DNA from 3 places in the Rhizobium sp. P1_B8 genome. Region 3 is predicted to be linked to each of the others. Evidence: predicted binding sites of a transcription regulator. Region 3 holds the regulator's gene; each other region holds the start of a gene.

Region 1 (9,782 bases), on a different contig from region 3:
GCCCCTCGGTCATTTGACGGAGAGCGACCTCGGGTTCCTGTTGCTCGGCGACCGCCCTCGCCTCACGTTCTGAGGCGGCTGCAAAGAGCGGAAGCGGTTCGTCACGCAGGCCCTTGATCGCCCACAAGGCGTCGCGTCGCTGAAGTCCCAGCGACGGCAGGAAGGCGTCGGCCTCGGCGAGCTCGACCAGAGAAGCCGCCGGAACCCCGGACCGTCGCCACATGTCATCGATGCTTTCGAACGGCTGATCCATGCGATCAGCCACGACACGCGCGGTATCGGCGGCGGCAAGGCCGCGCACCATGCGCATCCCGAGGCGGACTGCGTGACTGTCAGCATTGCCGATGCGCTCAAGCGTGCAGTCCCACCGGGAATCTCAACCCCGTGGTTCCGGGCGCAGCCGACAATTTGGGCCGGCGCGTAAAATCCCATCGGCTGCGAGTTCAGCAGCGCCGCGCAGAAGACGTCAGGGTGGTGGCATTTCACATAGTTGGAGGCATAGGCGATCAAGGCGAACGACGCCGCATGGGATTCCGGGAATCCATAGCTGCCGAATCCTTCGAGCTGGCTGAAGGTCTTCTCGGCAAACTCGGCCGTGTAGCCGTTCCTGATCATGCCTGAGACGAGCTTGTCCTTGAAGCGCGAGACGCCGCCAGTGAACTTGAAGGTCGCCATCGATTTTCGAAGCTGGTCGGCTTCGCCGCCGGTGAACCCGGCGCAGACCATCGCGACCTTCATCGCAGACTCCTGGAAGAGCGGAACGCCGAGAGTCTTGCCGAGAACGGCTTCGAGTTCCGGCGTCGGATAGACGACCGGCTCCTTGCCCTCCCGGCGACGGAGATAAGGATGCACCATATCGCCCTGGATCGGACCAGGTCGCACGATTGCGACCTGTATGACCAAATCATAAAATGTCCGTGGCTTGAGCCGGGGCAGCATCGCCATTTGTGCTCGGGACTCGATCTGGAACGTCCCCAAAGTGTCTGCATTCCGGATCATTGCATACGTCGGCGGGTCCTCCTGAGGGATCTTCGCGAGATCAAGGTGCTCGTCCTTGTGTTCTCGGATGAGAGCGAAGGTCTTCGCCATGCAGGTCAGCATGCCGAGCGCCAGAATGTCGACCTTCATGAATTTGAGCGCCTCGACATCGTCCTTGTCCCACTCAATCACTTGCCGGTCGACCATTGCGGCGGGTTCGATCGGGACGAGATCGTCGAGGCGGTCGTGCGTCAGGACGAAGCCGCCTGGATGCTGTCCCAGATGCCGAGGAGCGCCCATGAGCTGCTGTGCAAGCTTGAGGGTCAACGCCAGACGGCGGTCTTCCGGGTTCAAGCCCTGATCGCGAAGACTGCGGTCGCTGACCAGCTCTTCCGACCACGCCCACATGCCCGAGGACAAGGCTTTAATGAGGTCCTCGGGCAAGCCGAGCGCCTTGCCGACGTCTCGGATGGCGCCCTTGGCCCTGTAGCGTGTGACGGTGGAGCAGAGTGCGGCCTTGTCCTTCCCGTAGGTCTTGTAGATCCATTGGATGACCTCCTCGCGGCGTTCGTGCTCGAAATCAACGTCGATGTCCGGCGGCTCGTCGCGCTCCTGGGAGACGAAGCGTTCGAACAGGAGATCGTTGGTCGAAGGGTCGATGCTGGTAATGCCAAGGATATAGCAGACGGCCGAATTCGCCGCCGACCCCCGCCCCTGGCAGAGGATGCCTTGCGACCGGGCAAAGCGGACGATCGAAAAAACAGTCAGGAAGTATGGGGCGTATTTCATCGTCCGGATGAGATCGAGTTCGTGACGGACGATTTTGAGAACCTCCGGCGGCAAGCCTTCCGGATAGCGGTTGGGCACGCATTCCCAGACATAGTGCTCGAGGGATTCCTGTGGGGTCTTGTCTGGGAGGATCGCCTCCTCGGGATACTGGTAGGTCAGTTCCTCCAGGGAGAACCTGCATCGCTCGACGATCTCCATCGTCCGGGCCAGCGCCTCGGGGTAGCGTGGAAACAGTCTCTCCATCTCTTCCGGCGGTTTGAGGAACCGGTCGGCATGACGCTCGCGCTTGAAACCGACGGTGTCGATGATCGTGTTGTGACGGATGCAGGTGACGACGTCCTGAAGCTGCCGTCTGCCCGGTTCGTGGAACAGGACGTCATTGGTGACAACCGTCTTCACACGGTGCTTGACGGCCATGTTCGACAACGCGTGAAGCCTTACCTGGTCGTTCGGACGACGCCGGAGACAGAGCGAGACGTATGCCCCATCTGCGAAGACCTCGGCCATCTTGCGAAGTTGGATGGCGCAGACATCGTCTGGGAGGTCGGGCACGAGGATACCGAGGAGCCCTTCGGAATAGAGGGCGACGTCCTCGAGGTTCAGGATGCAGTTCGCCTTGCCGCCCCTGCCCTTGCCGAGCGTCAGCAAGCGGGTCAGGCGCGAATATGCGGCGCGATCCGTGGGATAGACGAGGATCGACATGCCGTCCTGCAGATCGAGTCGACAGCCCACGACGAGGCGGACGCCCGTCGCGCGGGATGCTTCCAGCGCTCTGACGATGCCTGCCAGAGAGTTTCGGTCGACCACGCCGAGAGCTTCGATGCCGAGTTCCCTGGCGGTCGCGAAGAGCTCGTCGGCCGAGGACGCGCCACGAAGGAAGCTAAAGTGCGTCGTGACCTGGAGCTCGGCGTATCTCATCCGAATATCCCGTGCATGAACCATTTATGGGAGCCCGTTTCGGGATCGATGCCGTCGCCGGAGCGAAAGATCCAATATCGTTCGCCGATCTCGTTTTCGACGACGAAATAGTCGCGCACCGCCTCGAATTCGCTGTCGCGCATCCACCATTCGCCGAAGACGCGTTCCGGCCCATCCGCACGCTTCACCCGATGGCGCTTGCCGCGCCACGTGATGCTGGCAGGCGGATGATCCGGCAGCAGAGCTATCGCCTCGATCGGATCCGGACGCGCAAACAGCCGCACAGGCCGCCGCCAATGGTGGACCCAACCCTCCGTCACTTCCTCGCCGACGGCGGCGATCCGCTGGACGCTACGCTCCGGAACGTCGGATGCGACTGGCGCGACCCGGAAGACGCGCTGGCCTCGATTGCCGAAGACGTCGATCAGCGGGTGATGTCGGCGTCCTCGTCGTCGATAAGAGATGAGGTCTTCTGCTTCTCCTCGAGCGGTTCCGACATCACCGCGACGAGGGTCAGCTTTTCGATTCCGAACCCCGGTTCGATCTTTTCCGTCCGGTCACGGAACAGTTTCGTCAGCCAGGCGACATCTCGCACGGGCTTGGCGGTTCCCGCTCTGATCGCTTGGCGAGTACCGTCGACCTTCTCGACGATGAGATCGGTCCGACGGACGCCAAGACCCCTCCGCTGGAGTTCGGCGACGAGTTGAACAACCAGCCGTCCGACGTACTTGGTGATCGTCTCCGGCGCACCGATCGGTTCGGCGAACGCCCGGCTGACCTCGACGAGTTCCGGGCTACGGATGGGATCTATTGGTTCGAAGACGCGACCGAACATCTGGTCGAGACGGCGACCCACTTCCGGTCCGAAGCGAAACGCCAAGGGAGCGCGCGGCGTTGCCGAAAGCTCCCCTATTGTCCGAAAGCCTAGCGTGCGCAGATCGCTCACGATCTTCTCGGGCAGCCGAAGCAGCGAGATCGGAAGGCGCTCGACGGCCCGGATAGTCTCCCCACTCGGGACGATGACGGTTTCCCGGTTGATGGCACGGGCGCATGCGTGGGCGGCACCCCACGTGTCCGCTATGGCGACCCGTGTTGTCAGGCCCTTGGCGCGGAAGCGGTTGGCGATGCTCGTCAACATGCGCTCCTCGCCACCCTGTAGATGGTCCGCGCCCTCCGTATCCATGACGATGCCATTCGGCGGGTCGATGGCGACGATCGGCGAATACTGGCTCAACGCCCACATGGTGATGCGCTCGAGCGCCGCTGCATCGGCGGCGGGATCGGCGTCGATCATACGGAGACCCTGGAAGAGCGCCTGCGCCTTGGCGGCCGGAATGCCCACATGGAGGCCGACCTTCCTGGCCGCGGCGTCGGCGGCCGACACCCAGCGCTTGGAGCCGCTCTTCGAAATGACGGCGATCGCCTCCTCAACCGGAATGACGGGATCGGCCCGCCTGATCCTGTCCGTAGGGAGATCGGGAAAAAAAATCGATACGACCCTCGGCATCGCAGGCCCCCACTTCGAACTCAGCGCATTCGCCCGCTTTCACCCTCATCAGCTCCAGAAGCCACCTCGCCCGCCCGACGCCCGGAACTGGCAGCTCCTCGCTGGGGATGACGCTCACCCTCCAGCGCGTGGTCGACGCCGTCGGCTGGCCGAAGTCGCTGGCTTCGGTCTGCCGTCTCCATCGCCGCACCACGAGCGCCATCGTGCCGGTTTTCTCGGCTGCGAGTTGCAGCCGCCGGGACGCCGCCATCGGCAGCCGGACGATCTCGCCGATCACCGCCCCGAGGCCGCCGTATGAAAGGCCCTCCTCCATATTGGCAAGGACGTCTTCCTCCTTGTCGGACTCGACAAAGACGACCCGGTTCGGATGAAGACCCGCCTGCGCCAGGGCCGGGAAGAACAAGTCGGGACGTGTCAGGCACCAGACGACCTTGCCTTTGGTGCGAGCGGCTATCCCGGCCACGAACAGGGCGGCCGCCGCCCCGTCGACGGTGCCGGTCCCGCCGCCGGCGCACTCGTGCAGCGCCCCATAGGCCAATCCACCACCCGGAAGCCGCTCGTCGATCTGCGCTACACCGAAAGGCAAAACGCCACGGTTGCGCCGACGGGCGCTTTCCAGGTGCGCGATCTGCTCGCGCAGGCCGTCGCGGACGGCGTTTGGGGCGGCGGCTGAGTTCATGATCTCCTTCGACGGCAACCCGTTTTCGGCTTGAGAAACAGTAATATGTTCTGTATTTGTTCTTATAGAGTAAATGAGTCAATGCGCATGTGACCCGCTGAAGTTGAGCACGGGTGCAAGGCAGAAAAATCGCCAGCGGATTCAATCGGATGGTGAGAAAGGAATATTTTCGGATGCGCCGAACGCGGGTTGTGGACGATGCGCCCCCTAGACTGAAAGATCATAAAGTCCCGGTGGTCGAACTCATCTGCCGGGTCTGCGATCGCCATTGTGCACATGAGCGCAAACTGTTGGTGAAAGCGTTTGGCGCAAGCGTCACCTTCGCGGAAATCCGCCGGCGCATGGCCATGGGCTGCGAGCGGATGCAGACGCCCCACGGTGACAAGTGTGGGGCGCACTTCCCATGTTTGAGTCATGGTCTCGCTGATGGAGGCTAGATGATAACAGGCGAAGACAACCGCGAACGGCCGCGCAAGATTGTGCATGTCGACATGGACGCCTTCTACGCATCGGTCGAGCAGCGCGACAATCCGGAGCTGCGTGGCCTGCCGGTTGCCGTCGGCAGTCCTGCTGCCCGCGGCGTGGTGGCGGCCGCCAGTTATGAGGCCAGAAGGTTCGGCGTCCATTCCGCCATGCCCTCGGTGACTGCGCAGCGGAAATGCCCGGACCTCATCTTCGTCAAGCCACGCTTCGACGTCTACAAAGCCGTGTCGTTGCAGATCCGAACGATCTTCGCCGAATACACGCCGATGATCGAGCCGTTGTCGCTTGACGAGGCTTATCTGGACGTCACCGAAAACCTCAAAGGGATGGAGATTGCCACCGAGATCGCGGAGGAGATCCGCGCCAGGATCAAGGCGGCGACAGGACTGACCGCATCCGCCGGTATTTCCTACAACAAGTTCCTCGCAAAGATGGCATCCGACCAGAACAAGCCGGATGGCCAGTTCGTCATCACGCCGAAGAATGGTCCGGCCTTCGTCGAGCGCCTGCCCATCAAGAAGTTTCATGGCGTCGGACCGGCGACGGCCGAGAAGATGCATCGGCTCGGGATCGAAACGGGAGCAGACCTGAAGGAGAAAACACTCGACTTCCTCGTCGAACATTTCGGGAAGTCAGGACCCTATTTCTACGGGATTGCTCGCGGAATCGACGATCGTCAGGTCAAGCCGGACCGAGTGCGGAAATCAGTCGGCGCCGAAGACACATTCGCTGAGGACATCCATTCCTACGAACCCGCGCGCGAAGGGCTTCAGCCGCTGGTCGAGAAAGTCTGGGGATACTGCGAGGCCAATGAGATCGGCGCCAAGACGGTGACGCTCAAGGTCAAATATGCCGACTTCAGCCAAATCACCCGCAGCAAGACCGCTCCGGGACCCCTGTCGGCGATCACTGATCTCGAGGAGTTGGTCGACCTGCTTCTCATGCCGCTCTTCCCGCCGCAAAAAGGGGTCCGTCTGCTCGGCGTGTCGCTGTCTTCGTTGGAACGGCGGAGGCTTGAATCGACGCCGCAGTTGCGGCTGGCACTTTAGTTAGACACTTGCCGAATTTTTCCTGTCGGTGCCCATCGTGGCATAATTGTCGAGCCCATTGATGTGCGGTGACTTCCGACCGGAGAAGAGCACACCGGATAGGTCCCGTGTCAAAGTTCTGCTGTTGACCGATCGAGCCAGACTTCCAGAGTATCAGACCTCTGGGCCAGCCGGGGCGGACGTCTTCGCTGCCTTCGATGGCCCCGCCATCGAGCTGGCGCCAGGAACCGGCGAGGTCAGCACAACCGGGATCGCGCTCGAGTTGCCTTTGGGCGGGGAAGCTCAGATCCGATCTCGCTCGGGGTTGCCGGCGGAACATGGAATCATAGTCCTGAACTCACCCGGCACGATCGACAGCGACTACCGGGGCGAGCTCAAGGTGATCCTATTCAACACTTCCAACGCGCCCTTCAGCGGTTCCGGTGACCGCATTGCTCAGTTGGTCATTGCCCCTTTCGTGCAGGCGGAGTTTCAATCTTTGCCGGAGATTTCGGAGGCACCTCGCGGAGGCAGGGGCCTCGGCAGCACGGGGATTATGATATCGCTTTCGATGGCACCAATGATCGCTTTCGGTGGTGGGCTCACGGGATGAATGCAACACACTATTCTTTTGTCAAAGAGGAGTGTGGACATGAAGCGTCGACGTCGCATGTATTTTTCTGCTGCTCAGCGATCGGAAATCTGGGACCGATGGCAGGCTGGCGAGTCTATGAAGTCGATCGGACGCCTTTTTGATCGGGGATCTTCATCGATCTTCTCAGTGATCTCTCCCGCTGGTGGCATACGTCCGGCCGAGCGGCGACGAACGCCGAAGGCACTCAGTCTGAGTGAACGGGAGGAGATATCCCGAGGGCTCAGCACGCAGTGTTCTTTACGATCGATCGCCCGCACATTGGGTCGATCTCCCTCTACGATCAGTCGTGAAGTCCGTCGCAATGGTGGGCTGGATTGCTATCGGGCAGCACGTTCCGATCAGGCTGCCTGGGATCGATCCTTGCGTCCCAGGCTTGCTATGTTTCCTTGGCCCGCACAGTATCTGCCAAGCTGCAGCGGAAATGGTCGCCAGAGCAGATTGCTGGCTGGCTCAAGCGTACTTACCCAGGGGAGCCACTCAAACAGGTGTCGCACGAAACGATCTATCGCAGCCTGTACATTCAGGCCCGCGGGGTGCTGAAAAAGGAATTGCTTGAACACCTTAGGGCAAGAAGAACAATCCGTCGTTCCCGGCACGCCAGCATCAAACGGAGTGGATTGGGCCAGATCAAGGATGCGATATCCATAAGCGAGAGACCTCCGTCTGTCGAAGATCGTGCCGTTCCCGGCCATTGGGAGGGCGACCTCATCGGCGGGTCCAGAAACAGCTACATAGCGACGCTGGTCGAGCGTCACTCGCGCTATGTGATGCTGATCAAGGTCGCCAATAAGGATACCGAAAGCGTGGTCTCTGCCTTGATCAGGCAGTCGCAAAAACTACCGGCCGAACTCTATCAATCACTGACCTGGGATCGGGGAAAGGAACTGGCCGACCACCAACGACTGGCAATGGCCGCTGACGTTGAGATCTACTTCTGCGATCCTCGATCACCCTGGCAGCGCGGTTCGAACGAAAACACCAATCGGTTGCTGCGCCAATATCTCCCACGCGGCACCGACCTGTCCGTACACAGCCAAGCCAAGCTCAGTGCTATCGCAAGGCAGCTCAACGAACGTCCAAGAAAGACCTTGCTTTATCAGACGCCCGCGGAGAGGTTTGCAGAGTGTGTTGCAGCGATCAGTTGAACCCACTGTACATTGCGGTCATTGAAATGCGGATCGCGCAGTCAGCCACCAATCGCCAGCGGATTTTAATGAGACGCTTGCAATCGTTGTTGCACAATTCAGTCGATCACATGATTGCCAGCGGTCATCGGACAGGCCGGGTTTGTCGGCGAAGCCACAGAGAGATAGGTCGTTCCAGAAGTTGGTCTTGGGGTTCAGGGCGATCCAACGACCGCCCATCGAACCGTCCCCGGTGAGCTATTTGGCCACGTGCCACACTCCTCCAACGCCATCGCCGTTGGCTTCACCGGCTTTCTTATCCTCGACATAAGTGTAAAGCGGCTTACCCTCATAGGCCCACATCTCTTTGCCATCCGCAGCTTTGACCAGAGACCATTCGCCTTCCGCCTTGGCCTTGGCTCCAGCGTGGAACGCCGGCCACTTCTTCAGGCAATCGCTATCGCAGTTGGATTTGCCTTTCGTATCTTTGTCGAAGGTGTAAAGCACCATGCCTTTTTCAGTGCCCAGGACCTTGCCCATTTTCGTCTCGACCATCTTGGCCGGCTCGGCCGCAAAAGCAAACCCGGTGAAAGCAGTTAACGCACCTATCGCGATCAATATCGTTCTCATGATTTTTCTCCCATTCGGCAGTGCCGGCGGAATGCCAGCAGTACCCGATCTAACTGACAAAAACGCCCAACTATGAAAGCGGTTCCGCTCATGGAGGATGACACGACATACCAGGGGTCAATTTTGTTCCCGTGGAATGCGTGAGTGTATGTCCGGCCTGCGCCCTCTACCTCAGCCGCGACGCGCAGCGGGTTCGTTCAACGGCCCCAATCGGCCCCACTCTGCGCGCGGCGGATGTCTCCTACTGACGCGGATTCATCCGCGAATCCCGCACATCAGCAGGCCGACCGCCGCTTTAGTCGGGCTGCTCTCGCCTTGCACGGAACCTCGAAGGTTCCACGCCAGATGCCCAAGTCAGCAGTTTGGGCGGCTACCTGATCGTCCTGAAATGCTCCCTTGGAATATCTAGGCCAGTCTATGGCCCAGCCCTGCCTCACCAGCCAGGAATTCACGCTCTGCCCATCTGCCCTGAAGCAATCGGCAACAACGCGCTGATATCTGTCCTTGCCATGGCCCACGCAGCGGATCGGGCGCGATTTCGAAAGAAACTCGTCGAGTGCGAACGCGGCATCCTTGCCGCAGCGGTATGGCCTCCCTGCCGCGTCGCGACAGGCCTGCCAGCTTTCCGGAGCATCGATCCCATTCAGCCGGATCCGCTGCCCGGCGATCTCAATCGTGTCACCGTCGATGACCGACGCTCGGCCGATAAGCTGATCTGCTCCGGCAATCGAGTTGTCCAATGGATTCATTAGTGACTTCAGTAAGAGACGCGATGATTGGAGGAAGATGGAACTGCGGCCAGAAACACGGCAAAAACCTGACCTTGGCCGTCCTCAAGCCACACAACTCCGAGCAGCTCAGGCAGATCGAGCGTCAGATGATCGCGATCGAAAAGGAGATCATGCTGATCATTAAGGACGATCCCGACCTCGCGGGGCGCTTCGACATCATTGTCTCGATCCCGGGCGTGTCTGTAGTCACCGCCTTCGCG
Region 2 (9,782 bases), on a different contig from region 3:
ATCTGCGAGGCGAGCCGGATACGCTGGCTCTCGCCGCCCGACAGCGTGCCGGAATTGCGCGAAAGGCTGAGATATTCCAGTCCGACATCGTTGAGGAAGCGCAGCCGGTCGCGGATCTCCTTGAGGATGCGCACGGCGATCTCGTTCTGCTTGGCATTGAAGCTTGCCGGCAGTGTCTCGAACCAGTCGCGGGCGACGCGGATCGACATACCCGTCACTTCGCCGATATGCAGCGTGTCGATCTTCACCGCCAGGGCCTCCGGCTTCAGGCGGAAGCCGTTGCAGGCCGGGCAGGGGGCCGCCGACATGAAGCGCTCGATGTCTTCGCGCGCCCAGGCGGAATCGGTCTCTTTCCAGCGGCGCTCGAGATTGGTGATGATGCCCTCGAAATTCTTCTGGGTCGTATAGGAGCGGGCGCCGTCGGCGTAGTGGAATTCGATCTTGTCGTTGGTGCCGTTGAGGATGACGTCCTTGGCCTCATCGGAAAGATCGTTCCAGCGAGTGCCGAGCTTGAAGCCGTAATGTTTGCCGAGTGCTTCCAGCGTCTGATTGTAATAGGGCGAGGTCGACTTGGCCCAGGGTGCGATCGCCCCGTCGCGCAGCGTCCGCTCGGGCTCGGGCACGATCAGATCCGGATCGATCTTCTGCTGGGCGCCGAGGCCGTCGCAGGTCGGGCAGGCGCCGAACGGGTTGTTGAAGGAGAACAGCCTGGGTTCGATCTCGGGAATGGTGAAGCCAGAGACTGGGCAGGCGAACTTCTCCGAAAACAGCACGCGTTCATGCGTCTCGTTCAGCGACTTGTTGGCGGATCCGCCGGCTGACGTCTCTTCCGGCGGCAACGGCTTGTCGGCGAATTCGGCGACCGCCAGCCCGTCGGCGAGCTTCAGGCACGTTTCGAGACTGTCCGCCAGGCGCGCTGAGACATCCGAGCGCACGACGATGCGGTCGACCACCACGTCGATGTCATGCTTGTATTTCTTGTCGAGCACCGGCGCCTCGGCGATCTCGTAGAACTGGCCGTCGACCTTGACGCGCTGGAAGCCCTTCTTCATCAGCTCTGCCAGTTCCTTCTTGTATTCGCCCTTGCGCCCGCGCACGAGCGGCGCGAGAATATAAAGACGGGTGCCCTCGCCGAAATCGAGGATGCGGTCGACCATCTGGCTGACGGTCTGGCTCTCGATCGGCAGGCCGGTCGCCGGCGAATAGGGAACACCGACGCGGGCAAAGAGCAGGCGCATGTAGTCGTAGATCTCAGTGACGGTGCCAACCGTCGAGCGCGGGTTGCGCGAGGTGGTCTTCTGCTCGATCGAGATCGCCGGCGACAGCCCGTCGATCTGGTCGACATCCGGCTTCTGCATCATTTCGAGGAACTGGCGGGCATAGGCCGACAGGCTCTCGACATAGCGCCGCTGGCCCTCGGCATAGATCGTGTCGAAGGCGAGCGAGGATTTGCCGGAACCCGACAGCCCGGTCATGACGATCAGCTTGTTACGCGGCAGATCGAGATCGATGCTCTTGAGATTATGCTCGCGCGCACCGCGGATGGAGATCGTCTTCAGTTCGCTCATCGTCTCTGCTTTGGTTTTCTGGATGACAGCCCTTATTTAGTGATGCCGACGGGCGAGTCGAGGCTGAATATCCGCAAGGGCTCAAGGTTTTCGATTCTGTTGACAGGATCATACGGATAAACTAGAACAAATAAAGAACAAAATTCCTGATGAATGCATGCGGCTGTCTGATGGATAAACATGTGGATTAAATGCCGCCCATGCGCATCGGCGGTCCGTGATGGTTTAAGGTGCGCCGATCGATTAAACGCCGCCGGTCAGGGCGGCAGGCAGGGTGAGAAGTATGGCTGGTAGCGTGAATAAGGTAATTCTGGTTGGAAACGTCGGTGCAGACCCCGAAATCCGCCGCACTCAGGATGGCCGGCCGATCGCCAATCTTCGTATCGCGACGTCGGAGACCTGGCGCGATCGCAATTCCGGCGAGCGCCGTGAGAAGACCGAATGGCACACTGTCGTCGTCTTCAACGAGGGCCTCTGCAAGGTCGTCGAGCAATATGTGAAGAAGGGCGCCAAGCTCTATATCGAAGGCCAGTTGCAGACCCGCAAGTGGCAGGACCAGCAGGGCCAGGATCGTTACAGCACGGAAGTGGTGCTGCAGGGGTTTGGTTCGACGCTGACGATGCTCGACGGCCGCGGTGAAGGCGGCGGCGCGAGCGGCGGCCGTGGCAGTGCCGCTGGCGGCAACGATTACGGCGACGATTACGGCGCCCCGGCTCCCGCCTCATCGCCGAGCCGCGGCAGTGGCGGCGGTGGCAACTTCTCGCGGGATCTCGACGACGATATCCCGTTCTGATCGATAGCCTTTGCTGGCTTTGTGAAAGAGGTGAGAGAGCATGATGCCTTGGATGGCGTCATGCTCTTTTTCTTTGATTTCGCGGCAGATGCCGCGATTTTCAGTGCGGTGTCGCGCTGATGAGGTTGAGCGCCGATTTCGCGCCGTCGACGACGAATTGTGCGGCAAGGGCAGCGAGGATGACGCCGAGAAGCCGTGTCAGGATCGCCCGGCCGGTGACGCCGAGGAAACGGTCCAGCCGTTCGGCGACGAGCAGCATGAGGAAAGTCAGCAACAGATTGGCGGCAAGGACGCCGATCAGCTGCGCCTTTCCGACGGATGTCGCCAGCGTGCCGGCAAGCAGGATCGTCGCCGAGATCGCGCCCGGGCCGGCGATCAGCGGCAAGGCGAGGGGAAAGACGGCGATATTCTCGATGTGATCCTTGGTGATCGCCACCTCGGTCGCCTTCTCCTTGCGGTCCTGGCGCTTTTCGAACACCATCTCGAAGGCGATCCAGAACAGCAGCAGACCACCCGCGATGCGGAAGGCGCCGATCGAAATCCCGAGCACGCTGAGCACGCCGGCGCCGAACAGAGCGAAGACGGCGAGGATGATGAAGGCGATGGTCGAGCCACGCAGCGCCACCTGCGTGCGCTCACTGCGGCTCATGCCTGTCGTCAGCCCCAGAAAGATCGGTGCGAGCCCCGGCGGATCGATGGTGACGAGAAGCGTCGTGAAGGCGTTGATCAATTGGTCGGCGCTTGCCATCGGCTCTCCGGAACCCCATATGAGTGCGTGGTTTTTATGATTGTGAAGCGGGGATTCCGATTTGGCAAATATCCCGCAGCGGCCCGCGGCGGATTTGTCCGGTCCGGCCGCGCAACTTGCATGTTTTACCGTCTTTAAGCCGCAAAAGCCTGTTCAAAACGCGCTGTGAAATTGGCGCGGGAACAGGCTTTCCGCTATAAATCTTCAAGTGATTCTAGAAGAGATCGTGATCTGTTTTGACTGAGCAAACACCCCCCGGCGGCGGGAAGCTCCCGCCAGGCATCGAGCCCATCTCCATCATGGAGGAAATGCAGCGGTCGTATCTCGATTACGCCATGAGCGTCATCGTCAGCCGCGCGCTGCCCGACGTGCGCGACGGCCTCAAGCCCGTGCACCGGCGCATCCTCTACGGCATGTCCGAGCTCGGCATCGACTGGAACAAGAAATACGTCAAATGCGCCCGCGTCACCGGTGACGTGATGGGTAAATTCCATCCGCACGGCAATTCTGCGATCTATGATGCGCTCGCCCGCATGGCGCAGCCCTGGTCGCTGCGGCTGCCGTTGATCGACGGTCAGGGCAATTTCGGCTCGGTCGATGGTGATCCGCCGGCGGCCGAACGTTATACCGAATGCCGCCTCGAAAAGGCTGCCCACTCGCTGCTCGACGATCTCGACAAGGAAACCGTCGATTTCCGCGACAACTACGACGGCACTCTCTCCGAGCCGGTCGTGGTGCCCGCCAAGTTCCCGAACCTGCTCGTCAACGGCGCCGGCGGCATCGCCGTCGGCATGGCGACCAATATCCCGCCGCACAATCTCTCCGAAGTCATCGACGGCTGCATCGCGCTGATCGACGATCCGGCAATCGAGCTGCCGGAACTGATCCAGATCATTCCCGGCCCCGATTTCCCGACGGGTGCGAAGATCCTCGGCCGTGCCGGCATCCGCTCGGCTTATGAGACCGGCCGCGGCTCCGTCATCATGCGCGGCGTCGCTGCCATCGAGCCGATGCGCGGTGACCGTGAGCAGATCATCATCACCGAGATTCCCTACCAGGTGAACAAGGCGACGATGATCGAGAAGATGGCCGAGCTGGTGCGCGACAAGCGCATCGAGGGCATCTCCGACCTGCGCGATGAATCCGACCGCCAGGGTTATCGCGTCGTCGTCGAGCTGAAGCGCGATGCCAATGCCGAAGTCATCCTCAACCAGCTTTATCGTTATACGCCGCTGCAGACGTCCTTCGGCTGCAACATGGTGGCGCTGAACGGCGGCAAGCCCGAACAGCTGACCCTGCTCGACATGCTGCGCGCTTTCGTCTCGTTCCGCGAAGAAGTTGTTAGCCGGAGAACCAAATTCCTGCTGCGCAAGGCGCGTGATCGCGCCCACGTGTTGGTCGGTCTCGCCATTGCCGTCGCCAATATCGACGAGGTCATCCGCGTCATCCGCCAGGCGCCCGATCCGCAGTCGGCCCGCGAAGAGCTGATGACCCGCCGCTGGCCGGCGGCAGATGTCGAAAGCCTGATCCGTCTGATCGACGATCCGCGCCATCGCATCAATGACGACCTGACCTACAATCTGTCGGAAGAGCAGGCGCGCGCCATCCTCGAACTGCGCCTGGCCCGCCTGACGGCCCTTGGTCGCGACGAAATCGGCGATGAACTCAACAAGATCGGCGAGGAAATCAAGGACTACCTCGATATTCTCTCCTCACGCGTCCGCATCCAGACCATCGTCAAGGACGAACTTCTCGCCGTCCGGGACGAGTTCGGCACGCCGCGCCGCACCGAGATCGTCGATGGCGGCCTTGAAATGGACGACGAGGATCTGATCGCCCGCGAAGACATGGTCGTCACCGTCTCGCATCTCGGTTACATCAAGCGCGTGCCGCTCACCACTTATCGCGCCCAGCGCCGTGGCGGCAAAGGTCGCTCCGGCATGACCACCCGCGACGAAGATTTCGTTAGCCGGCTATTCGTCGTCAATACCCATACGCCGGTTCTGTTCTTCTCCTCGCGTGGCATCGTCTACAAGGAGAAGGTCTGGCGCCTGCCGATCGGTACGCCGACCTCGCGCGGCAAGGCGCTGATCAACATGCTGCCACTCGCACCCGGCGAGCGCATCACCACGATCCTGCCATTGCCCGAGGACGAGACGAGCTGGGACAATCTCGACGTCATGTTCTCGACGACGCGCGGCACGGTTCGCCGTAACAAGCTGTCGGACTTCGTCCAGGTCAACCGCAACGGCAAGATCGCCATGAAGCTCGAGGAGGAGGGCGACGAAATCCTTTCCGTCGAGACCTGCACCGAAGATGATGACGTGCTGCTCACGACGGCGCTCGGTCAGTGCATCCGCTTCTCCGTCGACGATGTCCGGGTCTTTGCCGGCCGCAACTCGATCGGCGTGCGCGGCATCACGCTTGCCGGCGGTGACCGGATCATCTCGATGACCATCGTGCGCCATGTCAATGCCGAACCTTGGGAGCGTGCTGCCTATCTGAAGCGCGCCGCCAACGACAGGCGCCTGACAACGGGCGAGGCCGAGGAGATCGCGTTGGTTGGCGAGGAAGTCACCGAGGAGGGACAGCTGAGCGACGAGCGTTACGAAGAGCTGAAGCAGCTGGAGCAGTTCGTCCTGACCGTCTCCGAAAAGGGCTTCGGCAAGCGTTCGTCCTCCTACGACTTCCGCATCTCCGGCCGCGGCGGCAAGGGTATCCGCGCCACCGATACGTCGAAAACAGGCGAGATCGGCGAACTGGTGGCGGCTTTCCCGGTCGATGACGGCGACCAGATCATGCTGGTCTCCGATGGCGGCCAGCTGATCCGCGTGCCGGTCGGCGGTATCCGCATCGCCAGCCGCGCCACCAAGGGCGTCACCATCTTCTCGACGGCCAAGGACGAAAAGGTCGTCTCGGTCGAACGCATCAGCGAGCCGGAGGAGGATGAGACGGAAGAGAACGTCGAGGTCGCCGAAGGTACTGCTGCTGCTATCGAGGAAGGTGCTGCCGACGAAGGTGGCGGCGACGAGGCGCCGATTGCCGATGGCGATCCGGCCGGGCCAGCCGAGGAATGATCAGATGAACGGGGCGGCTTCGAGCCGCCCTTTTCTTTTCAGACGCCCTTTTTCTCAAGTCCGAGGCGGATTGAGATCACGCCCAAAGAAAAAGCCGAACGCTGGGTGCATCCGGCTTTGAATAGCCCTGGCGACGGAAGGGTGCCGCTCAAGGGTGGGAAGAGGAGAGGAAGGAACGTCAGAACGCTCTATGTTTTTCGTTCAGAGCTTTCACCTCTTCGCCTTCGCGCCGGAGCGCTGAAATCGTCGAGGCCACAGACACGATGAACATGACGCTGATGAGGGCGGTGAGCACTGTCAAGATCGTGAACATAGGCATTCCTTTCCTGGGGAGTTGCGTTCTCGCCCCTCAGTACTGGCCCAGCACGGCCGTCCGGGCCGAAGCATAGGGACCATAAACCTTGGACGTATCGACCTTCTGATCATAGAGAGCGACAGTTGCGGTCAGCATGCCCGTGACCATTACCATCCAGAGCACGTTAATCATCGTAATCTTACCGGGCATCTTTAGTCCTTCCTGCCGCGCTAATCGCATCTATGGGGTCGGTTGAATGAACGCATCCGTTTGAAAATGGTTCCGCCGGATGTTGAGGGGTGTTTACCAATGGCGATCTGAAGCCTCCTTGAATGTCTCGTTCATCTGGCGTTCAGATTCGAAGTCCGTTTTCGCGCAGCCGGCCTTGGGCGCGTACGATCGCCGTATGTTCGGCAAGCTCTGGCCGCACCCAGCTCATCTCGTAACGATCGGCGAAATAACCATAGGCCATCTCGGCGGCGAGGGAGAAAACGACGGCAACTGCAACGAGCACGATCAGCATGGACCTGGTCTTTCGGGGAGCGCCGGATGCCGGAATGGCATCGGCTGCTTTGATGATCCGAGTTAAGCAGATCCTGTCTGAAACGGTCTTGAACGGGCCATTCATCCGCCGTTTAACCGCCCGACGCATAACGTCCTTTACGTGTCTGAAAAGACGCGCGGCGCTCTAGCCGGAGCTGGGTAAATCACTTGCGAGAAGGCGTCATCCGTGACAAAAGGCGTCAAACCAACGGCCGGACCACATGACGACAGCTTTCTATCCGGGGTCCTTCGACCCGATCACCAATGGGCATGTGGATGTTCTGGTCCAGGCGCTGAACGTTGCCGAAAAGGTGATCGTCGCGATCGGCATCCATCCCGGCAAGGCGCCGCTCTTCTCCTTCGAAGAGAGAGCCGAGTTGATCCGCCGTTCTCTGGCGCAAGCGCTGCCCGGCAAGGCCGGCGATATCACCGTCGTCGCCTTCGACAATCTGGTCGTCGATGCCGCTCGCACCCATGGCGCCACGCTGTTGATCCGCGGTCTTCGCGACGGTACCGATCTCGATTACGAAATGCAGATGGCCGGCATGAACCGGACGATGGCGCCCGATCTCCAGACGATCTTTTTGCCGGCGGGTACGGCCTCGCGGCCCATTACCGCCACATTGGTCCGCCAGATCGCCGCCATGGGCGGCGATGTCAGCGCTTTCGTGCCAGCCGCCGTCTTGCAAGCCCTCACATCCAAGCGCCCAAACTAGTAAGAACAAAGACTAGCAAGCGCAAAGACCAGGCGGACCCCGCCGCAATGGAGCTCATATGAAACTCTTCTATCTCGCATTTGCCGGCGTGTTGTACCTCGCTTCCTTCGCGGGGGATGCCTTCGCCCAGTCGTCCGATCATTATCTCACCGTCCAGCTGAAGAACGGCCCTGTCGTCATCCAGCTCATGCCTGAGGTGGCGCCGAAGCATGTCGCCCAGATCGAGGCGCTGGTAAAGAAGGGCGAATATGACAACGTCGCCTTCCACCGCGTCATTGACGGCTTCATGGCTCAGACCGGCGACGTCAAATACGGCAACATGGAAAAGGGCTTCGATGCGAGCCTTGCCGGCACCGGCTCTTCCGACCTGCCGGATATTCCGGCTGAATTCTCCAAGACCCCGTTCGTGCGCGGCACAGTCGGCATGGCTCGCTCGCAGGATCCGAATTCCGCCAATTCGCAGTTCTTCATCATGTTCGCCGACGGCTCCTTCCTGAACGGCCAGTACACCGTCGTCGGCAAGGTCGTCTCCGGCATGGAGAACGTCGACAAGATCAAGCGCGGCGAAGGCCAGAACGGCGAAGTCAAAAGCCCAGACCGGATGATCAAGGTCACCCTGGGCAAGAAGTAAGTTAAGAGAGAAAGCTAGAGGAAAAGATAATGGCCGAGATCAAGGATCCCGAAAACACCGTCATTCTGGAAACCACCAAGGGCAAGGTTGTCATTCAGCTTTTGCCGCAGGTCGCCCCGGAGCATGTCGCCCGCATCAAGGAACTCGCCCGCGAGAAGGCCTATGACGGCGTCGTCTTCCACCGCGTCATCCAGGATTTCATGGCCCAGACGGGCGACGTCGAATTCGGCAAGAAGGGCTCGGAAACCTTCAATCCCGGCCGCGCCGGCATGGGCGGCTCGTCGAAGCCGGATCTGAAGGCCGAATTCTCCGCCACCACGCATACGCGCGGCACCTGCTCGATGGCCCGTTCGCAGAACCCGAACTCGGCCAATTCGCAGTTCTTCATCTGCTTCACTGACGCGCCGTGGCTGAACAAGCAGTATTCTGTCTGGGGTCAGGTCATCGAAGGCATGGATAACGTCGACAAGATCAAGCGCGGCGAGCCGGTTTCCGATCCGGATTCGATCGTCTCCATGCGGGTTGCCGCCGACGTCTGATTGTGATTTCTGCTGAAACCCGCCCTTGCGTGTCAACCGCGCGGGGGCGGGTTTCGCTTTGCCTGAAAGTGCCCTGATGCGCGTAGACCTTTTCGATTTCGATCTGCCCGATGAACGCATTGCGTTACGGCCCGCCGAGCCACGCGACAGCGCGCGCCTGCTCGTCGTCGATCCGAATGCGGAAAGCCACCTGTCTGATTATCGCGTCGGCGATCTCACGTCCTTCCTGCAGGCTGGCGACGCGCTCGTTTTCAACGACACCAAGGTCATTCCCGCTCAGCTCGAGGGTATCCGCCATCGCGACGGCGCCGGTGGCCAGCAGGTGTCTGCCACGCTGCACATGCGCATCGGCCCCAACCGCTGGAAGGCCTTCGCCAAGCCGGGCAAGCGCATCAAACAGGGCGACCGCATCTCCTTCGGCCATTCCGGCGAAAGCTGCTTCCTCGGCTCGCTCGATGCCACCGTCGAGGAGAAGGGCGAGGCCGGCGAAGTGACGCTGCTGTTCGATCTCTCCGGCCCGGCGCTCGACGAGGCGATCGCCGCCGTCGGCCATATCCCGCTGCCGCCTTATATCGCCGCCAAGCGCCCCGAGGACGAGCGTGACCGCGCGGACTATCAGACGATCTATGCCCGCGAGGAGGGCGCCGTTGCTGCACCCACCGCCGGCCTGCACTTCACGCCTGGCCTGTTCGAGGCGCTTGATAGGGCCGGCATCGAACGCCATTTCGTCACGCTGCATGTCGGCGCCGGCACCTTCCTGCCCGTCAAGGCTGATGATACCGCCGATCACCGGATGCATCTGGAAAGCGGTACCGTCAGCGCTGCGACGGCTGCACGGCTGAACGCCGTCAAGGCGAACGGCGGGCGCATCG
Region 3 (9,782 bases):
GCAGGATCATGAATTCCTGGAAATCGATCGGATTGTCGGCATGGGCGCCGCCGTTGATGATGTTCATCATCGGCACCGGCAGCAGGCTGGCGGAAGCGCCGCCGACATAACGGTAGAGCGGCAGGCCGGACGCCTGGGCGGCAGCCTTGGCGACGGCGAGCGACACGCCGAGGATGGCATTGGCGCCGAGGCGCGACTTGTTCGGCGTGCCGTCCAGCTCGATCATGATGTTGTCGATCTGGATCTGGTTTTCAGCATCGATGCCACCGATCGCGTCGAAGATCTCGGTGTTGGCGGCTTCCACCGCCTTTTCGACACCCTTGCCCAGGTAGCGCTTGCCGCCGTCGCGCAGTTCGACCGCCTCATGCGCGCCCGTGGAGGCGCCCGAGGGAACGGCCGCGCGGCCCATGCTGCCATCTTCGAGATAGACATCGACTTCGACGGTGGGGTTGCCACGGCTATCGAGAATCTCGCGGGCGATGATATCGGTGATTGCAGTCATGGGTTCTTCCTGCTCGGTGGGTGGTGATAAGTCGGTTCGAAACCTGTCTTAGTCGAAGGCGTGCAAATTACAATGCTGCAATTTCCAGCCTTCGAACCAGCGTTCGGATCTCGCCTAAAGCGCGTCGCGATCTTCAGATTCGCTTGCCACGCTTTAGGTGTTTGGCTTTCCGCATGTCGTTGTCGCAAAACCGCTGCACACTTTTTCGCGACATGCCTATAGCACGATCATGTCAGGCTGTTGAACGTCAAACCTTGGCGACCGCATCGAAGGCAAGCAGCTTTTCAAGCAGCCGCGGCATGTCCTTGAGATAGACCATATTGGGGCCGTCCGAAGGTGCATTGTCGGGGTCCTGGTGGGTTTCGACGAAGACGCCGGCAATACCGGTGGCCACTGCTGCGCGCGCCAGCGTTTCCACGAATTCCCGCTGACCGCCGGAGGAATCGCCCTGCCCACCCGGCTGCGCCACGGAATGGGTGGCATCGAAGATAACGGGCGCGCCCATCGCCGCCATGATCGGCAGCGAGCGCATGTCGGAAACCAGCGTGTTATAGCCGAAGGAGGCGCCGCGCTCGCACAGCAGCACGTTCGGATTGCCGCTGGCGTTGAGCTTCTTCAGGACGTTCTTCATATCCCAGGGAGCGAGGAACTGGCCCTTCTTGACATTGACGACGCGGCCGGTCTTGGCGGCGGCGATGAGAAGGTCGGTCTGTCGGCAAAGGAAGGCCGGGATCTGCAGGACGTCGACGACCTTTGCCACCTCCGCGCATTGCTCGGCGGTATGAACGTCGGTCAGGACAGGAAAGCCGAATTCCTTCTTGAGGTCGGCAAAGACCTCCATGCCCTTTTCGATCCCGATGCCGCGTTCAGCCGAGAGCGAGGTGCGGTTCGCCTTGTCGAAGGAGCTCTTGTAAACGAGGCCGATGCCGAGCTTTGCGCAAAGCTCTTTCAGCGTGCCGGCAACCATGAAGGCGTGGTCGCGGCTCTCCATCTGGCAGGGACCGGCAATCAGCGACAGGCGGCCGGTATTGGAAAAGGTGACCTGGCCTTGGCCTTCGCCGATCTTGACTTCGGAATTCGTCTCAGTGCTCATCGTGTCTCCTCGAAGGCGAAGAGCGTGCCCTGCCCGGGCGCGGGCTTCACCAGAATGCGATTGTTCTTGCGCGTGTATGTCACCCCGTTAGCAGCCAAATGCGCTTCTGTCACGGCAAGATCGGCGACAATGAAGAGGATTGCCCGGCCACGCAGGCCGCGATCGGCGGATGAGCCGGCGATCTCGAAATAGGCTTCTAGCCCTTCCGGCGTCATCAGGCTGATTTTCGCGTTCGAAGCAGCAACATTGACGCCAAAACCGGTTTTCTCGACTGCCGCCTGCGCCGCGGCAAGGCCGACGAAGGCCCCGAAAGCGGCGGCATCAGGCGCGCAGAGCGCGATCTCGGCAATGCCGGTGACGCCATTGGCATGCGTCTCCAGCGCGCCGCGGTCGGCCGGCAGCGGATTGACGCGTTCGACGCTGAAAAGGAAGAGATCGGGCGCGCGCAGGTCGCCGGCAAAAGCCAGCTTGAAGCCGGCGATGCTCTCAGAACCGTCCGGCATCGTCATCGGCCGGGTGAACTGCAGCATCTCGCCGGCGCTCGATCCGTTGCCGACGAAGTTCTGATGATCGATGCCGGCATCCTTACTACCGAAAGCAAGCCCCGAAAGCCCCTCCTCGCCGCAGCGGAAGCGGAAGGCCCGGTTGCGGGCGGTGAAAACATTGCCTTGCCGCGCTGAGGCCTCGCTCTCCTCGACACTCGCAATCCCGAGCGGCTCCAGATAGGTCTTGTCGGCAAAAAAGACGCAGGCGTTTTCCGTTCCGAAGGGATGGCGTGCATCGGCGGCAACGGTGAAGCCGAGCTTGCCAAGCCTCTCGCGCGCCAGATCAATGTTGACGACGGGCAGCACCACATGATCCAGCGGGTGCGGCTTGGCGGAACGCTCGTTCATGATATCCCTCCTGGAAACGGCAAGAGATGTGCGATGGCGCGCCCCTCAATGCAAGACATGTGTCCCAATCCGGCGAATGAAAATAAAAATCTCAACGAGTTGGCGCCAAGTTTTACGGAAATTTAGCTACTTGCGGAACACATATGGAACATATAGTGTCTGTTCTGGATTTGTTTCAATCACGAGGTCACAACGTCGATGCTCACGCGCAAACAACAGGAGCTTCTCCTTTTCATTCATGAGCGCATGAAGGAATCCGGCGTTCCGCCATCTTTCGACGAAATGAAGGATGCCCTGGACCTCGCTTCCAAGTCCGGGATTCACCGGCTGATTACGGCGCTCGAGGAACGTGGCTTCATTCGCCGCCTACCGAACCGCGCCCGTGCGCTCGAGGTCATCAAGCTTCCGGAGGCCTACAGCCCCAGCATTCAGCCCCGGCGGGGCTTTTCGCCCAGCGTCATCGAGGGCAGCCTTGGCAAGCCGCAGCCGGTCGCCACTCCTGCTCCCACAAAACCCGTCGCCGACAACGGCAACTCGGTCTCCGTGCCGGTCATGGGCCGTATCGCCGCCGGTGTTCCGATCTCGGCGATCCAGAACAACACCCACGACATCGTCGTTCCGGCCGACATGCTCGGTTCCGGTGAACATTATGCGCTGGAGGTCAAGGGCGATTCGATGATCGACGCCGGCATCTTCGACGGCGACACCGTGATCATTCGCAACGGCAGCACCGCAAGTCCTGGCGACATCGTCGTTGCTCTCGTCGACGACGAAGAAGCGACACTCAAACGCTTCCGCCGCAAGGGCGCCTCGATCGCACTGGAAGCGGCCAACCCGGCTTACGAGACCCGGATTTTCGGGCCGGACCGCGTCAAGGTTCAGGGCAAGCTCGTCGGCCTCATTCGCCGCTATCACTGACATCAGGCAGTCTGGATTCGGCAAAACTGTTGCTGCGCCAGTCATAGGCGCGATGCCGCATCCATGGCCGCGACAATGCATCGAATGCGGTTGCGACCTCCAGGCCGGCGTCGGCGAAGCGCAACTCGACGGAACCGGTCTTGCGCAACGTTTCGCCGGTGAAGAGCGTCGCCCCTGAGCGGCAGCTGTTGAAGCGCAGGCGGACCGACGTCACGACGATATCGGCCGCGTCGCATGCCGGACCGAGATAGGCGGCATTGTCGATGACAGCAACCACGTGACCATTGCCAAGCCTTGATGTGCACCAGGCCTTCTTGACGCAGGAAAAGCGGTTTGCTTCACCGGCCGCTGCAGCCGCCCGCATCGCCGACCTTGCTTCGTTCTGCTGATCGCGGGAAAGCCTGACGCGGCGGTCTTCTCCCTCCGGCGGAATAACAGGACCATCCAGCATCTTCGGCGGGTGATGCGTCGGCAGGACCAGCGCTCTCTGCCACTGGTCGAAGATGAAATCCGGCGGTCTTTCACGGTTGGAAGCCATGGCCCCCGCCTCGACGATTGCGACGAGACCACCATCCTCCGAAATCGCCAGATCCGGCGGCCGGGGAACCGGCAGAAGCAAGAGGACTAGCGTCGAGATCGCGATGATCGACGTGCCGATATGGCGCAGCCGGGTGCGGAGCAGCGTCAGCAGCAGAAAGCCTGCGACGGCTATCGCGAAATACCAAGCGGGCAAGCGGCCGATGCCGATGTCGCCACCCCAGCCGGACACCGTCTTTGCGATCGAGATCACCAGATCGAGGCCGAATCCGACGACCTTCCAAGGCAAAACATCCAGACCGAAAGGCATGAGCAGCATCGCCAGCAACCCGGCCGGCATGATGATGAAGGAGATGATCGGCATCGTCGCGAGGTTTGCCGGCAGGCCATAGGCAGTCAGGCGATGAAAATGCTCGATCGAAAACAGCGCGGTAGAAAAGCCGCCGATCAGCGAGGTCAGGAAGACGCCGCCGAAGAAACCCGCAACCGTAACGACGGGCCGAAAAACCGGCAGCTTCAGGAAAGCGTTTTCGCGGACGCGCCGGTCCTTCCACAGCTGGTAGCCAGATACCAACGCCAATGTCGCAGCAAAGGACATCTGGAAGCTCGGACCCAAGACCTCAGACGGTGAAATGGCGAGAATGACGAGCGCCGAGAGAGCGACATTGCGCAGGCTGATCGACGGCCGGTCGAAGAAGACGGCAATCAACATGATCGCCATCATGATGAAGGCGCGTTCGGCCGAGACGGCAAAGCCGGAGATCAGGAAATAGGCCGTGACGGCGATGAGCGCGCCGGCAGCGGCGATCTTCTTGGTCGGATAGGCTTGGGCGACACCGGGAAAGAGGCTGAGCAGCATGCGGAAACCGACGAAGAAGATGCCGGCTGACAGCGCCATATTGAGGCCGGAGATAGCGATGATATGAGCCAGACCGGACTGGCGCAGCGCCTCCGTCGTCTCATTCGAGATGGCGCGCCGCTCGTCCGTCACCAGAGCAGCGGCAAAAGCGCCGGTGTCGCCGGGCAGGATCGACCTTATGCGGTCGCCGATACCGCTGCGCAGCCGGTAGAGACCTTCGAGCAGCGCTTCCGTCGTCGATCTGGCCGCTTGCGGACCTGCCTGCAAATCGACCTTTGTCGGCGCACCGTAGAAGAAGCCGTTGGCGCCGATGCGATCGAAATAGGCACCGAAGGAGAAGTCGTTGAGCTCAGGAAGCGCTGGACCTGCTGGCGGCGTCAGCCGTGTTCTGCCGGTTATGATATCACCGATCTCGAAAGGCGCGTCCGCGCCGCGGACGATCGCGGTTATGCGCCCCGGCGGCCGCTTCACCTCCGGCGCCTCTGTGCCGGTGACGGCAAGAATATAGCGCCACCGCCCGCGACCATCGCCTTCGCGCCGCTCGACACGGCCGGTCACCGTCGTCGTCACTGATGAATCGAGGATCACGGTCGAAGCCCGTCGGCTCTCGAGCTGCGCCGAGACCACGCCGCAGGCGACAAGTGCAAGCGCCAGCAGCGTTGCCCGCAAAGCCGCCCGGCTGCGGCTGGCGATGAGAACCGCGACGGTCAGCACCAACAGGCAGAGCAGCGATGCAATGAGCGGGAAGTCCGATGCCGCTAGAAACCAGAAGGCTGAGCCGGCCCCGAGGAAGACCGGTGAGAACAGCAGCAGGCGGCCATGGTCCGCCTCTTCGCCCAGCATGCGCATGCCGGCACGCAGTGATTGCGAGGCTGCTGCCGGCAGCCGGTGGCGCCACGGTGTCGCCGACTGCGTCGTTGGCAGCCGCGTCACCACGACAGCCGGAGAAAAACCGGCGGAGTCGGCAAGGCCGGCGCCTGCTTCCGGCCGCAATTCGACTGTCGTCAACTCCTGCATGTGCTGCCCAAGGTCACTCGCCCCGACAGGCAGAATGCAACCGCCAATCAAATCCGGCAAGAATAATCGATTGAAAAGTGAGGGAAAATTGAAAGAGCCAAAAGAGCAGTCGAATCATCGGCTTCCGATATGCATGCGGCTCATCGCTGCAGTGCCTAAAAGGTGATACTGCAATGCACAAAATGCCATCACGGTAACTTGGCATTAGCCTCGCGATCATATAGCTATCGGTGAGGACGCTTAACCCCTATGGCGCTTTTATGGCGCCACCGCCATTTCGGAGGATCAGCATGACGGATCAAAGCGCTACAATAAAAATCGGTGACAAATCAGTCGACCTTGCCGTTAAAAGCGGCACGATCGGCCCGAGCGTCATCGATATCGGTGCCCTCTACAAGAACACGGCTTCCTTCACCTACGATCCGGGTTTCACGTCGACTGCATCCTGTGAATCGAAAATCACCTACATCGACGGCGACGAAGGTGTCCTGTTGCATCGCGGCTATCCGATCGAGCAGCTCGCCGAACATGGCGACTTCCTCGAGGTCTGCTACCTCTTGCTTTACGGCGAACTGCCGACCACCGTGCAGAAGAAGGATTTCGATTATCGCGTCACGCACCACACCATGGTGCACGAGCAGATGAGCCGCTTCTTCACCGGCTTCCGCCGCGATGCGCATCCGATGGCCGTCATGTGCGGCTGCGTCGGCGCGCTGTCGGCCTTCTACCACGACTCCACCGACATCACCGATCCGCACCAGCGCATGGTCGCCAGCCTGCGCATGATCGCCAAGATGCCGACGCTTGCCGCCATGGCCTACAAGTACCATATCGGCCAGCCCTTCGTTTACCCGAAGAACGACCTCGACTATGCCTCGAACTTCCTGCGCATGTGTTTTGCCGTGCCTTGCGAGGAATATGTGGTCAATCCGGTGCTTGCCCGCGCCATGGACCGCATTTTCATCCTGCATGCCGATCATGAGCAGAACGCCTCGACCTCGACCGTCCGTCTCGCCGGTTCGTCGGGCGCCAACCCGTTCGCCTGCATCGCCGCCGGCATCGCCTGCCTCTGGGGCCCCGCGCATGGCGGCGCCAACGAAGCAGCGCTCAACATGCTGAACGAGATCGGCTCGGTCGACCACATTCCGGAATATATCGCCCGCGCCAAGGACAAGAACGATCCGTTCCGCCTGATGGGCTTCGGTCACCGCGTCTACAAGAACTACGATCCGCGCGCCAAGATCATGCAGAAGACGACGCATGAAGTGCTCGGCGAACTCGGCATCAAGGATGATCCGTTGCTCGAAGTGGCGATGGAGCTGGAGCGCATCGCGCTCACCGACGAATATTTCATCGAAAAGAAGCTCTATCCGAACATCGACTTCTATTCCGGCATCACGCTGAAGGCGCTGGGCTTCCCCACGACCATGTTCACCGTGCTCTTCGCGCTTGCCCGCACCGTCGGCTGGATCGCGCAGTGGAACGAGATGATCGAGGATCCGGAACAGCGCATCGGCCGTCCGCGCCAGCTCTATGTCGGCGAACCGAAGCGCGATTACATCCCGGTTTCGAAGCGCTGATCGCTTTAAAAGAACCCAAAAGAAAACCCGGTCAGAAATGACCGGGTTTTTTCTTTTCCAGCACGTCGAGAAGGATCTCGGCGGCGTGCTCGCCGGGCGGCTTTTCGGTCTGCATGCGTTGCCAGACGAGATCGTAACCCTCGTTCATTGCCTTCAATTGGAGCGTATCGGCCGACAGCCGCTCCATCCAGCGCGCCAGGCTTGCGCCGCGGACCACCTCGTTCAGATATTCCGGCACGACGGCATAATCGGCGATGATATTGGGCAATGCGCCCGTCCATACCTTGATGCGCTTGGTCAGCAGGCTGATGATCCAATCCGTCTTATAGACGGACACCGTCGGCACGCCGGCAAGGCCGAGTTCGAGGATGACCGTACCGGAAGCCGCCATCGCCGCATCCGCTTCGGCAAAGGCCTTCCACTTCTGCATGGATCCGACCACGACCTCCGGCGGCGTGGCCCAGCCGGCGACGAGACCCTTCACCAGCGCTTCATTGTGCGGCACGGTGGGCAGCAGGAAACGCATCGGGCCGTTGCGGGCGACGAGTTCCCTGGCCGCGTCCTCGAAAAACGGCAGCAGCCTGCTGATTTCGGAGGATCTTGACCCAGGAAGCATCAGGATCGTCTTACCCGCTTCGCCGACGGGTGCGCGCCCGGCGCGCAACCGCCGCGCTTCGAGCAGCGCCGGATCGGCGGTCAGGCGATGGCCGACATAGGTGGTCTCAGGCCCGCCGAGCGTGCGCATCACTGCCGGCTCGAAGGGCAGGACGGCGAGCACATGATCGACGTAGCCGAGCATGCGCGTGGCGCGATATTCCTTCCAGGCCCAAACGCTCGGACAGACGTAATCGACAACAGGCAGATCGGGCAGCGCGGTGCGGACACGCTTGGCGACGCGATGGGTGAAATCCGGGCTGTCGATAATGAGAAGAATATCAGGCTTTGCGGCAATGATGGCAGCCGTCGTCTGGCGGATCAGGGTATAGAGCTTCGGCAGCCGACTCAGCACCTGGGTGATGCCCATGATCGACAGCTCGGAGAAATCGAACAGGGACCGCAAGCCTTCCGCCTGCAGCCCCTCGCCGCCGACGCCGACGAGTTCCACCGGTCCGCTATGAATCCGCTTCAGGGCGGCAATGAGATCTGCTCCAAGCAGATCCCCCGACACCTCGCCGGCAATGACGGCGATCTTCAGCGGCGCCCCGTTCATTCGAGCCCCCATGACGGCAGGCCGCGATCGATGCCGCAGACGAAAAGCCCGGCCTCATCAGCGGCTTTGATGACGGCGGCGCGATTGAGCACCAGCGAGCGGCCGGCCTCGACGGCGACGCCGGCAAGGCCGGCTTTCCTCGCGTTCAAGACCGTGGAAACGCCGATCGCCGGCAGGTCGGCACGGATATCCTGTTGCGGCTTGCAGAGCTTGACAAGCGCGCCGCGGCGGCGCGGCGAGATGCGCCCGGCGGCTCTGAGACCCGCGACACGCTCCAGCATCTCGTCCGTGCCCTCAAGACCCTCCAGCGCGACGATACGCCCGCCGATGGCGACGGCGCCCTGGCCGACATCGAGCCGGCCGAGCATTTCGGCGGCTTCCGCCGCGCGGTTGATATCGCGCCGGTCTTCTTCGCCCGGTATCGCCGTGCCGAGCGGGCCGACGGCGGCAAGAAGGTCGGGGGCGATCTCATGGGCACCGACGACGCGCCGGCCGTTTCCCTCGATCAGCCGGATCACCATCTGCAGCACCGTATCGTCGCCGCCGGACAGCAAGGTGCGGATCGCGGCCGGCATCTTCATCAGAGTGCGCAGCGTCGGGCGCACCTCGCGCCATTCCGGCCGGCGCCGCACGCTGCCGGACATGACGACACGGCCGATGCCGTAGCGGTTCAAGAGGCCCTCGAGAGCTGCAAAATCGCCGATGCCGATGACGGCATGGTCATACCCTTCCCAGCGCCGGTCGCTTTCGTCCTTCAGCGCGACGATGACGGGATTTTCACCCGCCGCTCGCGCGGCTTCGGCGACATAGGAAGGCAGAAGGCCGCCGCCGGCGATGATCGCCAGCCGGCCCGCAGCGGTGTCGCCGGATAAAGTCACGGACTAGCCCTTCTGTCCCCGGGTCGGCGAGGACAAGGCGCGGTCGCTGTCAGCGGCGATGAAATCGAGGATGTGGACCACCTGCTCGCAATCGGCATATTCTTCGCGGATGGCGGCGGCGTTTTCGCGGACCGAGCCCGTTCCTTCGAAGATCGACTTGTAGGCGCGGCGCACTCTATGAATGACGGCGCGGTCGACACCGGCGCGCGTCATGCCGACGACGTTGAGGCCGCTCAGCAGCCCGGGATTGCCGTTCAGCATACCGTAGGGAATGACGTCGTAGCTCACTGCCGAG

What was found. The regulator LexA, encoded in region 3, represses DNA repair genes until DNA is damaged. The targets are predictions, from matches to a motif close to TGTTCNNNNTGTGTTCNG.
Region 1: the regulator LexA is predicted to act here: its motif matches at 4,918-4,935, upstream of AC1D2N_RS34195 (ImuA family protein).
Region 2: the regulator LexA is predicted to act here: its motif matches at 1,691-1,708, upstream of uvrA (excinuclease ABC subunit UvrA).

Annotation. Positions count from the first base shown of each region.
Region 1 covers NZ_JBFTZZ010000048.1:8,816-18,597, forward strand. The annotation lists partial or broken gene AC1D2N_RS34185 (error-prone DNA polymerase) at 1-2,685, opposite strand, end outside; partial or broken gene AC1D2N_RS34190 (Y-family DNA polymerase) at 2,682-4,192, opposite strand; gene AC1D2N_RS34195 (ImuA family protein) at 4,113-4,871, opposite strand; gene AC1D2N_RS34200 (hypothetical protein) at 5,045-5,308, shown strand; gene dinB (DNA polymerase IV) at 5,309-6,403, shown strand; gene dut (dUTP diphosphatase) at 6,465-6,995, shown strand; partial or broken gene AC1D2N_RS34215 (IS30 family transposase) at 7,035-8,182, shown strand; gene AC1D2N_RS34220 (COG4315 family predicted lipoprotein) at 8,420-8,791, opposite strand; gene AC1D2N_RS34225 (thermonuclease family protein) at 9,067-9,540, opposite strand; gene AC1D2N_RS34230 (hypothetical protein) at 9,531-9,782, shown strand, end outside.
Region 2 covers NZ_JBFTZZ010000020.1:37,461-47,242, reverse strand. The annotation lists gene uvrA (excinuclease ABC subunit UvrA) at 1-1,568, opposite strand, end outside; gene AC1D2N_RS22985 (single-stranded DNA-binding protein) at 1,852-2,361, shown strand; gene AC1D2N_RS22980 (MarC family protein) at 2,462-3,109, opposite strand; gene gyrA (DNA gyrase subunit A) at 3,346-6,186, shown strand; gene AC1D2N_RS22970 (hypothetical protein) at 6,365-6,499, opposite strand; gene AC1D2N_RS22965 (hypothetical protein) at 6,536-6,691, opposite strand; gene AC1D2N_RS22960 (hypothetical protein) at 6,834-7,109, opposite strand; gene coaD (pantetheine-phosphate adenylyltransferase) at 7,246-7,740, shown strand; gene AC1D2N_RS22950 (peptidylprolyl isomerase) at 7,799-8,371, shown strand; gene AC1D2N_RS22945 (peptidylprolyl isomerase) at 8,401-8,910, shown strand; gene queA (tRNA preQ1(34) S-adenosylmethionine ribosyltransferase-isomerase QueA) at 8,987-9,782, shown strand, end outside.
Region 3 covers NZ_JBFTZZ010000017.1:235,342-245,123, reverse strand. The annotation lists gene eno (phosphopyruvate hydratase) at 1-502, opposite strand, end outside; gene kdsA (3-deoxy-8-phosphooctulonate synthase) at 750-1,595, opposite strand; gene AC1D2N_RS21535 (VOC family protein) at 1,592-2,488, opposite strand; gene lexA (transcriptional repressor LexA) at 2,687-3,406, shown strand; gene AC1D2N_RS21525 (ComEC/Rec2 family competence protein) at 3,387-5,819, opposite strand; gene gltA (citrate synthase) at 6,110-7,399, shown strand; gene lpxB (lipid-A-disaccharide synthase) at 7,431-8,609, opposite strand; gene AC1D2N_RS21510 (LpxI family protein) at 8,606-9,487, opposite strand; gene lpxA (acyl-ACP--UDP-N-acetylglucosamine O-acyltransferase) at 9,491-9,782, opposite strand, start outside.